3 regions of the Clostridium sp. KLE 1755 genome follow, and region 2 is predicted to be linked to each of the others. Evidence: a T-box and tRNA genes for the amino acid it is inferred to sense, from the RefSeq annotation. Region 2 holds a T-box; the other regions hold tRNA genes.

Region 1 (5,393 bases), on a different contig from region 2:
ACTCAGCTGCCCCGGCTTTTTACACCAGCCGGATACATTTTCGGCAAGAAACATCTCCATTTCATTGTTTCCGCACCACAGTCCCAGACAGGCATGGTGACGGATTCTTTTGATATTGTCAATAAACTCCGCCGTAATGCTTTCTTCAAATGCTTTTGTCAAGTCATAAGTACAGCAGGCGAACATAAAATCCTGCCACACCAGCAGACCCAGTTCATCACAGATATCATAAAAAGCATCGTCCGGATAATACCCGCCTCCCCAGACACGGATACAGTTAAAATGAGCGTCCCTCGCCTGTGTCAGAAGACGTCTGGTCCGTTCCGGAGTCACTCTTGGCAAGACATTGTCCTCAGGAATATAATCCGCTCCCATGGCAAAAATACATACGCCGTTTACCTCATGGGCAAAGCTTTCTCCCCATTCATCCTTTTTCCGTGCTACCGTCGCCGTACGCAGCCCGATACGGCGATCCCACACATCAAGAAGCTGCTGCCCCCGGAATAATTCCAGGCGGATTCTGTACAAAGGCTGCTCTCCGTACCCGTTCGGCCACCATAGTTTGGGATTTTCCACAAGAATCTGAGCAGGACTGTTATCGTATGTCTGTGCCGTCCCCTCAGGATCCGTAATGGTTACCCGGTAACAATACTGCTCGGAATCACCATCAGAGGAACCGGGTGAAAAAGGGATCTCCCCAAAGGCGCGTACCGCCTCCGCCTGTATAGACAATGTAACACAATTCTTTTCGTGCTTCTGCGTAATATATACATTATCAATTCTTGCATCCTGGATTCCCAGAAGCTTTACATTCCTGAAAATTCCTGCATCAGGCAGTCTGGGGCCCCAGTCCCACCCGAACATGCAGTGTGCTTTTCTCAGCCGGGAGCAGCCGCGCATGGCATCCGAACAGTCTGAGGAAGCGGGATCCTGTTCATAGGAATCATAAATGTAGTTCACGGGGGAAAAGAGTATAATACGCAGCAGATTGCCTTGTTTTTTCACCGTATCAGTAACATTAAATTCCCAAATACGGTGCATATTATCCGTTTTTCCCAGATGCTTTCCATTCAGGGAAATATCCCCCAGGGTATCAATCCCGTCAAAATGAAGCAGTATTTCATCTGATGCCAGCAGTTCGTCACTCACCTCAAATTCAGTAATGAATTCAAAGTCCTCCTTCAAAAGCTCCAGCGCCTTTTCTTCATTATCCCGGTAAAAAGGATCTTCCATTTTTCCATGGGCAAGATACGTCTGATACACGCTGCCGGGAACTGTAGTCTCCAGAAATTCCCGTTCAGTAAGGCTTTTCATCTTCCAGTTTTTATCCAGTATTTCCTCTGTCATAAGCTTTCTCCGTTTCTTTTTCGTACTGGCCAGCGCCTTTACAGCTACTCTTTTTCTTCCTCCGCAAGCAGATCCATAATAGCCTCCAGTACATTCGCCGTGGCCCAGAGGTTAAAGGAAAACCAGGAGCTGTAGGGGCGGCCATCGCTGTAGCGTTCTGTCACCAGCCCATCGCTGGGGCAAAATCTTTCCGAAGTTATTCCGTATTGCCCATATCCGCTCTTTTCCGGATACAATTCAAGATTCTGCATCATCCAGGCCGTACTGTCATCGGCACGCATTTTGTGATATTCATCTCCTGTTGCCGCCGCCAGATACCGCAGGTCACCGTCGATGATAACTCCCATGGGATGAATGTGAGGATTGGAAATACTTGTTATGGAACCGCCGCATGAATTCCAGCCATCCTTCAGCGGATCATTTTCCGGCCTTGAAGCATACCCGTACCGCCATAAATATTCATAGCAGGCTCCGGCTTCCAGATGCTCCAGATATTTTTTCTCACCAGTTGTTTCATATAACAGACGGGTTCCTCTGACGAATGCAAGATTCCCCTCTTCATCCACAGCCTTCCAGGTATCCATTGGTGTTCCGTAGCAATTCAAATCCAACACATATTTTGAGTAAAATGTTTCCGCTTTTCTGGCAGAATCCAGATACTTTTCTTCACCGGTCAGGCGATATGCATAAACCATACAGGGGAGGAACCAGCAGCCTGCAAATCCATCCCAATCCAGCACCTTTTTCTCATTATGGCTATAGGTGTAGCCATAATTTCCGTCTTCTCTCTGAAGCGCAATTATAGTATCCAGTACCTTTAAGCATACCGACAGCCAATGCTCAGGGTATGCTTCTCCCCTGTTATGTAAAAACTCTGCCGTTTTAAGCATTTCATGAACCGCTTTGCCGTTATTATACGCGCAGTGGCAATCTTCTGCAATATGATACCAAATCCACCAGCCATTAACCAGGGAACCGCTCTCATCCACAGGAGCCACGAGATCATTCAGCAATCCGGATTCTTCATGGAAAGCATCTGCGATCTGGTCAAATAACTCCCAGCCGTTCCTGGCCTTTTTAAAATAATTTTCCGGCAGTCCAAGCAGCTTTTCTCCCATAATAAACGGGCATGCCAGCTCCGCGATTCCCGTCCATCCTATTTCATAAACCGGACGCCATGCCTTTAAATCAGGCTTTTGTGGAGGACAGCAGGACATGTCTGTATAGGCCTGCCATTCGTCATTCCAGTTCAGATCAATGCAGGAGCGTATGATGGCGGCGCCTGCCTCCTGAAGGCTTTTTTTATACTCAGCCCTGCTGTGCAGCTTTGTATACTCCATGCGGACTATGTCATGCATGGCCATCCTTCCCTTTCCTTCCAGTAAATAAATGAGTCCTTCCGCTTTGGCAACAGCAACCCATGGCTTGTTTATTATCCATATCAGCCAATTAAAAGATATTTCAAAAAACCCATTGACATTTTCCTCTATATTTTGTATTATTGAAGGGCTTGATAAAGTCTAGTTCGAAGCGTGGCTCAGTTTGGTAGAGCGCTGCGTTCGGGACGCAGAGGTCGCGTGTTCGAATCACGTCGCTTCGACTACAGAAAACCCTTGAAAACTTATTGTTTTCAAGGGTTTTTGTTATTCATTACCTTTTTAATCATTTTATAAAAATTTCGTTTTATATTTATCGGTTGTAGAACATCCCTGTAAAGGATATAATACTAATATCCCAATAGTTACCGCATTTCGGCCGGCGCGTCATCCTTATTGCCGCCGGTAGCTTTTTTAACCCTGAAACAGCGACATATATTTACACCCGATAATAAATTCCCCAACACCCCACCACCGGGAGGTACCGTCTATGAAAAACATGTCCCAATCCACAGATCCGCAGTTCCCGCCGCATGAAAATACACCACTTATCACTACCGCCCAGCCCGGTTCCGCTTATCTGCTGGAAAGCATCACTGGCGAAGAAATATCGTCCAATCTGAAGCCTTTGGATAAAATCAACGGCTATGATGTGCGGCCCGGCTTTTATGAGGTGAATGGAGCTTCAGCGCTGCCCGGAGGGGTAAACTTTACGCTGGCTTCCCACGGCGCCACCTCCTGTGAGCTTCTTTTATTCCACCGGAAATCCTCAGAGCCATTCGCAAGTATTCCTTTTCCGGAACACTACCGGATCGGCAATGTTTTTTCCATGATCGTCTTTGGACTGAAAATTGATGAGTTTGAGTATGCTTACCGTCTGGACGGCCCCTATCAGCCGGAGAAAGGCCTGATTTACGATAAGACAAAATATATTCTTGACCCTTATGCAAAGGCTGTTACCGGGCAGAGCGAATGGGGCATCCACCTTCCCTGTACGCAGAACTGCCAGTATAAATCCCGTGTCGTGAGAAATAACTTTGACTGGGGAAACAGCAAACAGCCTCTGATTCCCATGAAGGATAATATTATTTACGAGCTGCATGTGAGGGGCTTTACCAGGCATTCCTCCTCCGGAGTGCACAATCCCGGAACCTTTGCAGGTCTTATGGAAAAAATCCCATATCTGAAAGAACTGGGAATCAATGCGGTGGAGCTGATGCCGATTTTTGAATTTGATGAAATGAACGGCTGCAGAGAGGTAAACGGCCGGAAGCTGCTGGATTACTGGGGCTATAACCCGGTATGCTTTTTTGCGCCGAATACCAGCTATACTGCCCAGATCGAATACAATCAGGAAGGGCTGGAGCTGAAAAAACTCATAAAGGCCCTGAATGAAAATGGAATCGAAGTCATTCTTGATGTAGTATTCAACCATACGGCGGAAGGAAATGAATTGGGACCCTACTTTTCATTTAAAGGCCTGGATAATAATATTTATTACATGCTCACACCGGATGGCCATTATTATAACTTCAGCGGCTGCGGCAATACGCTTAACTGCAATCATCCCATTGTCCGGCAGATGATCCTGGACTGTCTGCGGTACTGGGTCATTAATTACCGGGTGGATGGTTTCCGTTTTGATCTGGCGTCTATTCTGGGAAGGAGCGAGGACGCGGCACCAATGAGCAGGCCGCCGCTTCTGGAAAGCCTGGCCTACGATCCCATCCTGGGAAATGTGGATCTGATTGCGGAGGCCTGGGATGCGGGCGGGCTTTATCAGGTTGGCTCCTTCCCATCCTGGAACCGCTGGGCGGAATGGAATGGAAAATACAGGGATGATATCAGAAGCTTTCTGAAGGGGGACGAGGGTTACGCTGCTGCCGCCGCACAGCGCATTATGGGTTCCCCGGACCTATATCCCCCGGATAAGCGGGGTTATAATGCTTCCGTCAACTTTCTGACCTGCCACGATGGATTTACATTGTATGATCTCTATTCCTATAGTACCAAACATAATGAGGCAAATGGCTGGAACAATACGGACGGCGCCGATGATAACCGAAGCTGGAACTGCGGTTATGAAGGCCCGACAAACAATGAAGAAATCATGGATCTGCGTTTCCGCATGATAAAAAATGCCTGCGCCGTTCTTATGTGCAGCCGGGGGACCCCCATGTTCCTTGCCGGTGATGAATTCGGAAACACGCAGTTTGGAAACAACAATTCCTACTGCCAGGATAATGAAATATCCTGGCTGGACTGGTCTTTGCTGGAAAAAAACAAAGAAATTTTTGAATTTTTCCGGTATATGATAGCCTTCCGTCAGCAGCACTCCGTCATCCGGGGAAATACCGCGCCCTGCAGCTGCGGTTTTCCTCCCATGAGCCTGCACTGCATAAAGGCCTGGGACAGCAGCTATGTATGGGATACCAGGTTTTTGGGTGTCATGTTTTCAGGAATCGATTCCACGGGACGGGATGATATCGTTTACCTGGGGATCAATACCTTCTGGAAGCCTCTGCAAATAGAACTGCCTGCGCTGCCTTCTTCAAAATACTGGATTCCCGCTGTCGATACCGGACGTGGAGATATGTCGGTGATTACCGAGGAAGAGATTCTGGATAAAAGTGTGTATGTTATGAATCCCAGATCGGTACTTGTGTGTGT
Region 2 (5,393 bases):
CCCACTTCCTTCTTCAGCGCGGACATCACCACCTCTTCCAGCTGGTTCACGTCGCCCTTGCTGGCGCTTTTCACAAAAATGCCCTTTTCCAGTCCTACCGTATCGTTGAATTCCTTCACCAGCGCATCAAAAGCGGTCTGCTGCGCGCCGTTATAATAATGCCATGCCGTAACCGTAACCGGGTTATCCGGATCCAGCTTTCCATTCGCCTTCCCGCATCCGGCCAGCAGGGCCATCCCTGCCGCCGCCAGACAAAGCATTACCGGCAGCATCCTCTTTATTCCTCCTGCATGCCGCAGGCCTGCCTTTGAAACAATATTAGCCGGTAATTTGAATGGAGCTTTCAGACTTTCCCTTCCGAATATATTCATAGCGCCTTTTCCTCCCCATAAAATGTAATAAATACCTGTATCGTTTTATTATACATGATTCCTGTATACTTTGCACCCTTTCCCCGCTATTTTTCCGGATGAAAAAATGCTATACTATAACCGTCCGGACAACTGAATGGTTACGCTATACCATAGCCGTCCCGGCAGCAGCCTTGCGCACTGCCCGGATGCTTAAGGCTATTGATTACACGCCTGTCAGGCAGAAAGGTCGAAAATAATGAGTAAAAAGAAGGATAACGGCGTTCCGGGTCTGTGCAGAACCCGGTGGAGCCGCAGCATAAATCCTGCCGATACATGGAAGGAATATCCCCGTCCCGCTATAGTACGGGCATCTTATATTAATCTGAACGGGATGTGGGATTACTGTTTTACCCCTTCCCCCAACATTCCCGCCCGGTTTGAGGGACAGCTTCCCGTTCCCTTTTCCCCGGAAGCTCCGCTGTCCGGTGTGGGACGGAGGCTTTCACCGGATGAATTCCTGTGGTACCGCCGCAGCTTTACCCTCCGCAAACAACAGAAGGATCAAATGGTACTGCTCCATTTCGGCGCTGTGGATCAGGAATGCGCCGTATTTGTTAATGGGAAACCAGCGGGGGAGCACACGGGCGGATACCTTCCCTTCACACTGGATATAACGGATATTGCCGAAGAAGCCTCCAACGAGCTTCTGGTGCGCGTGCGGGATTACAGTGATACCTCCTGTTACAGCAGAGGAAAGCAGAAGCTTAATAAGGGAGGTATGTTTTATACTGCCCAGAGCGGCATCTGGCAGACCGTATGGCTTGAGCTTGTCCCCGATCCCTATATTTCGGCGGTCCATTTTACGCCGGATTATGACGGTTCCTGCTGCCGCGTAAGGATTACTGCCGGCGGCCGCAGAAAGGGAGGGCCAATCCGCTGTACGGTCCGGCCGGAAACGGAGGAGGACAGACAATACCGGGACGATCCGGCGCGTCCCGCAGCCGGCAAACAGTCCTCCGGCGCAGTGTGCGTCCATACCTTTTCCCCGGACCGGGAGGCAGTCCTGCCCCTGCCTGGTTTCCATGCCTGGACCCCGGAGGATCCCTTCCTTTACCATGCAACCCTGGAAATGGAGGACGACAGGGTGGAATGTTATTTTGCCATGCGCAAATGCGATATCCAGACCGGCAGCGACGGCCTGCGCCGTATTTTCCTGAATAACAGCCCCTATATGCAGACCGGCGTCCTGGATCAGGGCTACTGGCCTGACGGCCTGTACACCGCCCCCTGCGACGAAGCATTTATTTATGACATCAGGGCCATGAAGGATCTTGGCTTCAATATGCTCCGAAAGCATATCAAAATAGAGCCTCAGCGCTGGTACTATCACTGCGACAGGCTGGGAATGCTGGTATGGCAGGATATGGTATGCGGCGGCAGCTCCTATCGCCACTGGTTCGTCACATACCTGGCCACCCTTTTCAATGCCATGCACATTACCATAAAGGACGGAAGGCACAGCCGCTTCCTTCTTTCGCGCAGGGATGCGAAGGGGAGAAAGCAATTCCTACGTGAAACAAAGGAAACGATAGAAGCCCTCCGGGTCCATCCCTCCATAGTATGCTGGGTTCCCTTCAATGAGGGGTGGGGGCAGTTCGACGCCCTGAAGATCGCGGATTTTGTCCGCAGCCTGGATTCCACAAGGCTGATAGACCATGCCAGCGGCTGGTTTGACCAGAAGGGCGGCGACCTGTGCAGCCTGCACTATTATTTCTTTACCCTGAAATTCCGCCCGGAGCCTGTCCGCGCCCTGGCTCTTACCGAATTCGGCGGCTATTCCTGGCAGGTCCCGGGACACAGCTACAGCGAAAAGCTCTACGGCTACGGTAAATATGACAGCCGCCAGACCCTTACGGAAGGCTATCGCCGCCTTCTGTCCTCCACCATCCTCCCCGCGGTAAAGCAAGGCATTTCCGCTACCATCTATACCCAGCTGTCCGACGTGGAGGAAGAGGTAAACGGCCTGTATACCTATGACCGTGAAATCCTAAAGCCGGACGGCGAAACGGTCCGCAAACTGAATCAGGAGCTGAAGGATGCCGTAAACCGGCACTGATCAGCTCCTGCGGATATCTTTATTCCTGCACCCGGCAGGCTGTTTATTTTCCGGAAGGCTCGCTTTCCTTCCACATTTTCCGAAAAACAGGGATGTACATGATAAGGCTGAACAGCATGAAGGCGCCGCATGCAGATATCAGAAGATTTGCGGCTGTCAGGCTGATTCCAGGGAACAGCAGAAGAATAAACAGCAGAACGTAAAGGACCGCGGTGCACACCTTGCCGAACCACATGGCGCCATCCAGCTTCTTCCCTCTGGGGAGAAGCAGCAGCCCCATGATTCCCATAAAACCCTCTTTGAGGATAAAAAGCGCCAGAACCGCCCGCATCAGCGGGTAACGGACGGCAAAGCAGAGCACCAGCGCTCCCTGCGTCAGCTTGTCCGCCAGTGGGTCTATAAACTTCCCAAGCTCCGTAATCATATTGAATTTCCTGGCAACCTTGCCGTCAAACATATCGGTCAGCCCGGAAATTCCCACCAACACCGCCGCCATATAATAATCCGACACACCATCCGCATGGATATATATCCAGGAAAATACCGGAATCAGAAGTATCCTGAAATATCCCATCAGATTGGGTATGGAAAAAATTTCTTTTGCTGTCATCTTTTGTTTATTCATTGTTGTATGATGTCCTTTCCCGGCGCGCCGCCGCAGCGCCGGAATGCTTCCCCTTCCGAAAGGGACCGTCCCTGTGAAGCTTCTTTTGCCGTAACTGCACCAATACGGCTTCTTCCACCGTAACCGCCCGTTTCCCTCATGGATACTGCCAGGTTCCCTTCCATTATAACTTCCGTCCCCTGTCTGCGCAATCCTCCGGCAAAATAAATCCATAACAGGTAAAATAAAGCCGCACAGTAAAATAAATCCGTACTGTCAATAAATCCGTACTTGACAGATATTCCGGCCCGTGCTATTCTTAACAAAATTTTACATTCCTCAAAGGCTGAGAAAAGAAACAGTACGCATTTCGGATGGTCCAGAGAGAAGACGGCTGGTGTGAGTCTTTCCTGAAAAAATGCCGAACCCCTCTTTGAGCCGCAGGCCGAACCGTTTTCCTGCCGTATTTATCCGGCAGCTGAAGACGTGAGTAAGCCCCGCCGGGTTCTCCCGTAACAGAGAAAGGTATTGGGCTATGCCCTGTACCGTGAGCGCGGATTTTTTCCGAATTTAGGTGGTACCACGGACCCTGAAGGTTCGCCCTAAGCCATTCCCTTATCATGCGGCGGGACGGCTCGGGGCTTTTTTTATTCCCTGTCCCCTCCTGCCGCCACCAGGGCATTATATAAACACGCCCTAAGGACAGGAGGTTATTTTATGAAGCTTGCAAATCTAATCGGCGACCGGTTCCGGGAAACGCCCTCCGACTGTGTTGTGGAAAGCCACGCCCTCATGCTGCGCGGCGGCTATATGAAATACGTGGCGAACGGCATCTATTCATCCCTGCCGCCCCTGTGCCGCATCACCCGGAAAATCGAACAGATCATCAGGGAGGAAATGGATGCCGCAGGCGGCCAGGAGGTGCAGTTTCCCGTAGTGCTGCCCGCCTCCTACTGGCAGGAATCGGGGCGTTACGACTCCGTAGGCAGCGAGCTGCTGCGTTTTACGGACAGGAACGGTTCCCCCATGGTGCTTGGCATGACCCATGAGGAGGCCGCCGTTGCGCTGGTAAGGGAATATGGGGCCACCTACAGCCGATATCCCTTCCTTTTTTACCAGATCCAGACCAAATTCCGGGATGAAGCGCGGCCCAGGGCCGGACTGATCCGCGTCCGGGAATTCACTATGAAGGATGCCTACTCCTTCCACACCTCCCAGGAGGACCTGGAAGCCTGCTACCGGCGCTGCCACAGCGCCTATGAACGCATTTTTGCCAGAGCGGGCATACCGGAGGTGATCTCCGTGGCATCGGACTCCGGCATGATGGGCGGAAATCTGTCCCATGAATTCATGCTCCTTACTTCCGCCGGAGAGGATTCCATCGTCCTGTGCCCTTCCTGCGGCTACCGCGCCAATATGGAAGCGGCGGAATGCATCACAGAAGCGCCGTCGGAGGGAATCTGTGCATCTGAAGGCCGGACGGACGGGCATACGGAATGTGCCGCCTCCTCCCTGCCGCTCCCGGCATTGACTGAGGTTTCCACCCCCGGCGTCCATACCATTGATGAGCTCTGCGCTTTTCTGGGAATCACAGCCGCCCAATGCTGCAAGGCTGTTGTCTACCAGCGGAACCGGGATGATTCCTACGTCGTCCTTTTTATCCGCGGTGATTTGGACGTAAATGAAACCAAACTCACCAACCGGCTGGGAGAAGAGGTCCATCCCGGGGAAATCACGGAAGGCTCCGGCCTGCAGGCAGGCTTTATCGGTCCCGCCGCCCTGTATGCCGGATTGCGGAAAAGCAGCGGTGAAAATACGGAGCTCACCATTCTGTTTGACCGTTCCCTGAAAGGCGCAACCGGCCTGGTCTGCGGCGCCAACCGCGCTGACTTTCATTATACCGGCCTGTGCATGGAACGGGACTGCCCGGATGCGTCGTATGAAGATTTTGCAAAGACGCAGGAGGGCGGCATCTGTCCGGTATGCGGCAGGCACTCCCTGACCATATCCCGCGGCATTGAGGTGGGGAATATCTTCCAGCTGGGAACCAAATACAGCAAGGCCATGCACATGCAGTACGTGGATGCCGACGGCGCCGCCCACTATCCCCTGATGGGCTGCTACGGCATCGGCATCGGACGCCTGGCGGCTTCCGTCTGCGAAGCGCATCACGATGAATACGGCCCCATATGGCCCATCACCATCGCTCCCTGGCAGGTTCATCTGTGCTGTATGCGCAGTGACAATGCCGAAGTACATGCCATGGCTGACGCCCTGTATGATGAGCTGCAGCGTGCAGGCGTGGAGGTTCTCTATGATG
Region 3 (5,393 bases), on a different contig from region 2:
TGACTGCATCCGGGAAAACCCGGATTTTGAAAGCAGGTACTTTGCGGTCTGTAACAGACTGTGTTCCCTTTATGCCGGCAAGCCTATGTATTTTACAAGTATACTGGGATATATAAGCGTTGACGAGCAGGCTTTAGTGGAAAGTGAAATCCTCCGCCGGATTTATGACGTGGGCGAGGAGATCAACGATATCCTAGCTGCATGTTTTGAGCAGGGAATCCGGGAAAAATACCTGCGGCAGGATCTCTCCATCCTGCCCGCTGTTTTTACCCTGTGGGCCTCGTTGGGCAGCCTGATCCCCATGGCCTATGAAAAAGAAACCTATATTGAAAACAGGATGGGAATGAAAAGGTCGGACTTTCTGCAGTACGGCTTCCGCCTGCTGCTCACCTCACTGAAAAAGGAGGACTGACGAATGGGAATTTTTATGGGAATCCTGTGCTTTTTATGCTTTCTCCTCCTGCTTGCCAAGGCCGCATCCAGGAAATTCGGCCTGAAAAAAGCAGACCGGCTTTTTATGAAGCTGCATAAGCCTTTATCCGCCGTGCTTTTCCTCCTCTGCCCGGTTCACATTTTTTTCGTGCTGCGGACGCCACGGGCAATGTGGTTGTCCCAGACTGCAGGGCTGTCCCAGGCGACGCGGCTGTCCCAGACGGCACGGCTGCCAGGCTATCTGTCGGGAGGCTGCCTGTTTCTGTGCATGCTTGTCCTGATAACCCTGTGCCACACCTGCCGGGACGAGAGGCGAAAACTGCAGCAGCACCGGATTTTATCTGCAATGATGCTTGGATGTGCGCTCATTCATACCTGGATCGGCCTGTTTTCTGCGGCTTGAACCTCCGTATGTGCTGTTCCTTTGTATGTGCTGCTCCTCTGTATGTGTCGCTCCCCTGTATGCCCCATGAAAACACTGATTGTTTCCGCACGTCTGTCTCCATGGGACCGGCGCATGGAAACGCCCCCAAAGGAGGAATTCCAAATGAATAAATCAAAAGCGGCCCCTGAAGTCCGAAAAAAAAGATGCCTGATCCTGTACTGCTCCAGTCATCATCAGAACACGGAGACCCTTGTAAAAAAAGCTGCTGCACAGCTGTCTGACATTGCTGTTATGCCTCTGTCAGAGAACTGCCTCCCGGAACTTTCCCATTACGAGCTCATCGGCCTGGCCTCCGGCATTTATATGGGCAGGCCCCATGCCTCAATGCAGTCTTTCCTGGAGGCTCACCAAAAGGAGCTGAAGGGCCGCAGGGTTTTTACACTTCTGACCAGCGGCGCCAACCAGAAAAAATACGGCACAGCCTTTTCCTCCCTTCTGGAAGGCTATGGCTGTACCGTATTGGGGAATTACCAATGTAAAGGGTTTGATACCTTCGGCCCCTGGAAGCTTATCGGCGGGATTGCCAAGGGACATCCTGACACCAGTGACATTGCAGGTGCGCAAGCTTTTCTGCGCGGGATTCTCAGGACGCAGGCCTGATACCTGCCGCCACGCATTCACACGGTCTGTGCGGGCCTATCCGCCGTAAGGCCTTTCCCCGCGTCATGCTCCAGAATTACCCGCAGCAGGATTTCCGCAGCCAGCCTGGAACCGGTCTCTGAGGCATGCTCGCCGTCAGGCGCATACATTTCCGTTTCCGGATGGGCCTGCTTATACTGCCACCATTCCTCGCCCACCGGCGCAAGCACGGCCCCCAGCTGTTCCGCCATTTCCCGGTATGTCTCCGTCATTTTCTGCTGTCCGGCTTCATTCGTTTTCTCAGCCCAGGTCATATAGGCAACCGGTGTGCTTCCGGCTTCCTGAATCCATTGATTAATCGACTTTGCCGCTTCAAGCATGTCCTCCTTCGGCCCGAACGGATGGGCATGTTCCTGAAGGACCACATAATCATAATTTCCATAAAGAATGTTAAACCTGACCTCCGGCTCCTTCTGATGCTGATGGAGGAACCAGCCGCCATGGGTGAGCATTGTCACCTCACAGGCAATCCCTTTCTTTCTTGCAAGCTCCGCAAAAATCTCCGGCATATCATTAAAATAGGTGTGGCTGTTGCCAATAAATAAAACTCTCATTCCCTGTATTCTCCTCTTCTTTGGCTTTCTGCGGATTTTCATCCGACAAAGCCAATGCTTTTCTACTAATCCTGATGTATTAATCATAATATACCGTAGGATATTTTTCATCATAAAAATAAAGAAAGAACCGCTATGGGTACAGACGGAAAAATATTCCGCTGTGGCCGGAAACTCCAAAACAATAAAAAACGAAAAGCAGGAAGAATCGTTGGTATCATTTTCGGCTCCGCAAGATATGAAAATATAATAGCTGTGGATATTGAAGTGGAAGAAACGTACAGAAGGCGCGACATCGCCGCCTTTCTCACAGAGCATATGCTCAGCAGCTGTTCTGAAGAAAACCTGACAGTACAGTGGGACTGCGTGGAATCTAATTCCGCCTCCCGCATGGCAGCAGAAAAATGCAGTTTCTATTTATTCAAGAAGCGCCCTTATTATTGGTTTGAAATATCGTAATCTGTATATGGAATAAACTGCAAAGGCACAACGTTCATTTTATGGGCAACAAAAAAGCCTGGTAAAAACCAGGCTTTTTCCATCGGAGTGACAAGACTTGAACTTGCGGCCTCTACTTCCCTAAAGTAGCGCTCTACCACCTGAGCCACACCCCGAAGCTTTCTTATGTCGTCCGGGCTTTCGCTCCAACCGACGAATGTTAGTATACAAAAAAATCCCAAATCTGTCAATATGTTTTTTTAATTTTTGCAAAAATATGTTTTGTGATTTTTTTATTATTTTTTGTCACTTATGAAAATGCCCCTAAGAAGCGTCAATGCTTTCATATATAAACATAACTGTTCTAAAAAATAACGCTTCCCACAAAGGTATTTTCTGACCAGCAATATAAAATCATTCAGCCACGTTTCACCGTAAGATAAAGTAATATATCCACTGTAAATATATTTTTATCGCAGGTTATTTTCATATCACCATTATACTTTTTAATCATATCCTTTACGCTATCCAGTCCCAGGCCATGGTTTTCCTTATCCTCTTTTGACGTTAGAAGTTTATTGCCTGAGGTCTTAATGCAGCCACAATATGAATTGGATACCCGAATAAAAAGTATCCCTTTATCCGCGGTAATTTGCAGGGACAGCCATTTAACCTCCGTCTGCCGTGCTGCTTCAATCGCATTATCAATAATATTTCCAAGAATAACCGCCAGCTCAAATGAACAGGTATGCAAATCCTCCGGTATTTTGACCTGAACATCAACTTTTTTAAGAATAGATACCGCTTTCTCCAGCATAAAATTGAGAATACCATCGATATCCTTATTCCCCGAACTGACATGCTCCCTGGGATTTATCATTGCCTGCTCCATTTTATCAAGATATTCCAACATTTCCGCGTTCTTATTAAGCGAAGCCATACTATACAGCTGCATAATATGATGGACCATATCATGCCGCAGCCGCCTGATTTTTTTCTGCGTCTGCGTGATTGTTTCCAACTGGCTGGAATAAACTTTTACCTTTAACTCCATCATCTCTTTTTCACGGAGCTGATGATGCACTTCCATAAGCATATTATACAAATAAAATACAACGATATTAATAAGCAGTATTCCCATGCTCTCACATACAAGCAGAAATCTGTTATTCAGGTTAAAGCTAATCAGCATAAAAAGCATTATTATGCTTAATACCGGTATTATAAGAAGGTATTTTATCCCCCGCGTATACTCCTGTTTCGCTTTATTATCCAGGAGCCGTGCAGCAATAAGTTCTGAGATTTGGATTAAAAGGACTGTTACAATAGAAAATAACTGCGGCGTTGTCTGTCCGACTTTATAATCAAAGAAAAGGAAGCTTGCGAGAATATCGCTCACCATATTTATCGTGTAAATAAGCACGGTTGTAGTTATTTTCTTGCGGATGCTGCCATCATAAAGAAGGGTAACCAAAAAAGACATATCAGATTCGTGGCAATATTCACGATTGGATAATGAAAAATCAGAAACATGCCAAAACTTATCACATAAAATATCACATAAGCGATTACTTCAGTTCTTTTTCCTGCCTTTCTTTCAGTAAGAAAAAGACCGACAAACTTCCAGACAATATAGATACGGAAGAGATTTGTTACGGCGGCGATCAAAATATCATGTATACTCATCCCTGGCTCCTTCTGTTATCAATTATCTGATTTCTGACCTGGTTCCGGTAGCGTCTGCTGATATTCAGTTCATCCCCATTAAACATTTTTACCCGTTCGTATGTATATTCAATCACATAATCCTGGTTAATGACATATGATTGGTGGATTTGCAGGAAATTTGGCGGCAGTTGGGTAAGAACTGCTTTTATTTTACCATAAAATTCTTTTATCCCCTGAAAGGCAACAATCTAAACTTTTCTGTTATCGCTGGTAATATAAATAATATTTTCACACCATTCACGACAAAACACATTTCCATTCCGGTATTCTAAAAATATCTTCCCCAGGCCCTCTATTTTCAGAAAAATCCCCACTGCTTTTTTAACAGCATCATATTCTAACGGTTTCTCGATAAAATCCAGGGGTTGTACACTGAACAACTGCATGGCGTACCCTTTATGATAGGAAATGAAAATAATTTTTGTTTTAATATCATTCAGGCTTTCACGGATAAATTTTCCCACCTCCACACCATTCAACGTCAGAAGCTCAATATCTAAAAAGAGAAGGTCAAACGCATTCCCCATTTCAAGATGCTTACACAGGGTTTCTCCTGAATACCAGGGTTCAATTTCTACATGTACATTAAATTCCCGAAAAATATCAATCAGCATACTTTCCAGTTCGCAGCACATATTTTTATCATCGTCACAAATCCCGATATTATATACTGGCATACCATTTCTCCCTCAAAAAATGTATCATGACTTTCATTATAGCATATTTTGTGGCCGCCATATCGGTTTTGAGCATTTTCACCGATACCGTTATCCCTCTTTTTCTATGGCGCAAATACTGAATTTACCGGTATGCTGTCTCGCACTAATAGTCACTATATAGCTGCCCTCAAGATCAAAACCCACAAAATAGCTGCCTGTTAGCATATCGCTTTCCATAGTACCTAATACATGAATACGGGTATCATTATTTGCCGTTATTTCCGCCAGCCGGATACGGTCACATATAACATAAAATCCAATGGTTGCTTATTTCCATTGAAAAAGTATACACTGCATTATCGCCGACAAAGTACAGTTTGCCTTTTCCTTTTGATACTTCAACTGCGATGTCTATTTCTCCGCCTTCTCCGTCATAAACCAGTATTTCTGTCCCGTCTTCCGCAATGTAAACCAGGGACATAGAACCATTTTCACAAA

The links. A T-box is a leader RNA that pairs with one kind of tRNA and senses whether it is charged. The one in region 2 lies ahead of HMPREF1548_RS27915 (proline--tRNA ligase), so its partner is inferred to be a tRNA-Pro.
Region 1: it has a tRNA-Pro gene. The T-box ahead of HMPREF1548_RS27915 (proline--tRNA ligase) is inferred to sense a tRNA for this amino acid. The anticodon was not compared.
Region 3: it has a tRNA-Pro gene. The T-box ahead of HMPREF1548_RS27915 (proline--tRNA ligase) is inferred to sense a tRNA for this amino acid. The anticodon was not compared.

The regions. Positions count from the first base shown of each region.
Region 1 is NZ_KE992640.1:12,782-18,174, reverse strand. It holds gene HMPREF1548_RS00275 (beta-mannosidase) at 1-1,347, opposite strand, end outside; gene HMPREF1548_RS00270 (YyaL domain-containing protein) at 1,392-2,705, opposite strand; tRNA gene HMPREF1548_RS00265 (tRNA-Pro) at 2,874-2,947, shown strand; gene glgX (glycogen debranching protein GlgX) at 3,214-5,393, shown strand, end outside.
Region 2 is NZ_KE992782.1:36,158-41,550, reverse strand. It holds gene HMPREF1548_RS27935 (extracellular solute-binding protein) at 1-272, opposite strand, end outside; gene HMPREF1548_RS27930 (glycoside hydrolase family 2 protein) at 610-2,469, shown strand; gene HMPREF1548_RS27925 (CDP-alcohol phosphatidyltransferase family protein) at 2,513-3,094, opposite strand; gene HMPREF1548_RS27920 (hypothetical protein) at 3,091-3,399, opposite strand; T-box leader at 3,413-3,681, shown strand; gene HMPREF1548_RS27915 (proline--tRNA ligase) at 3,791-5,393, shown strand, end outside.
Region 3 is NZ_KE992671.1:94,258-99,650, forward strand. It holds gene HMPREF1548_RS06005 (TetR/AcrR family transcriptional regulator) at 1-412, shown strand, start outside; gene HMPREF1548_RS06010 (hypothetical protein) at 416-835, shown strand; gene HMPREF1548_RS06015 (flavodoxin domain-containing protein) at 980-1,477, shown strand; gene HMPREF1548_RS06020 (SGNH/GDSL hydrolase family protein) at 1,495-2,070, opposite strand; gene HMPREF1548_RS06025 (GNAT family N-acetyltransferase) at 2,206-2,529, shown strand; tRNA gene HMPREF1548_RS06030 (tRNA-Pro) at 2,612-2,684, opposite strand; gene HMPREF1548_RS06035 (sensor histidine kinase) at 2,927-3,991, opposite strand; gene HMPREF1548_RS28830 (LytTR family DNA-binding domain-containing protein) at 4,191-4,424, opposite strand; gene HMPREF1548_RS06045 (LytR/AlgR family response regulator transcription factor) at 4,425-4,913, opposite strand; gene HMPREF1548_RS06050 (hypothetical protein) at 5,194-5,393, opposite strand, start outside.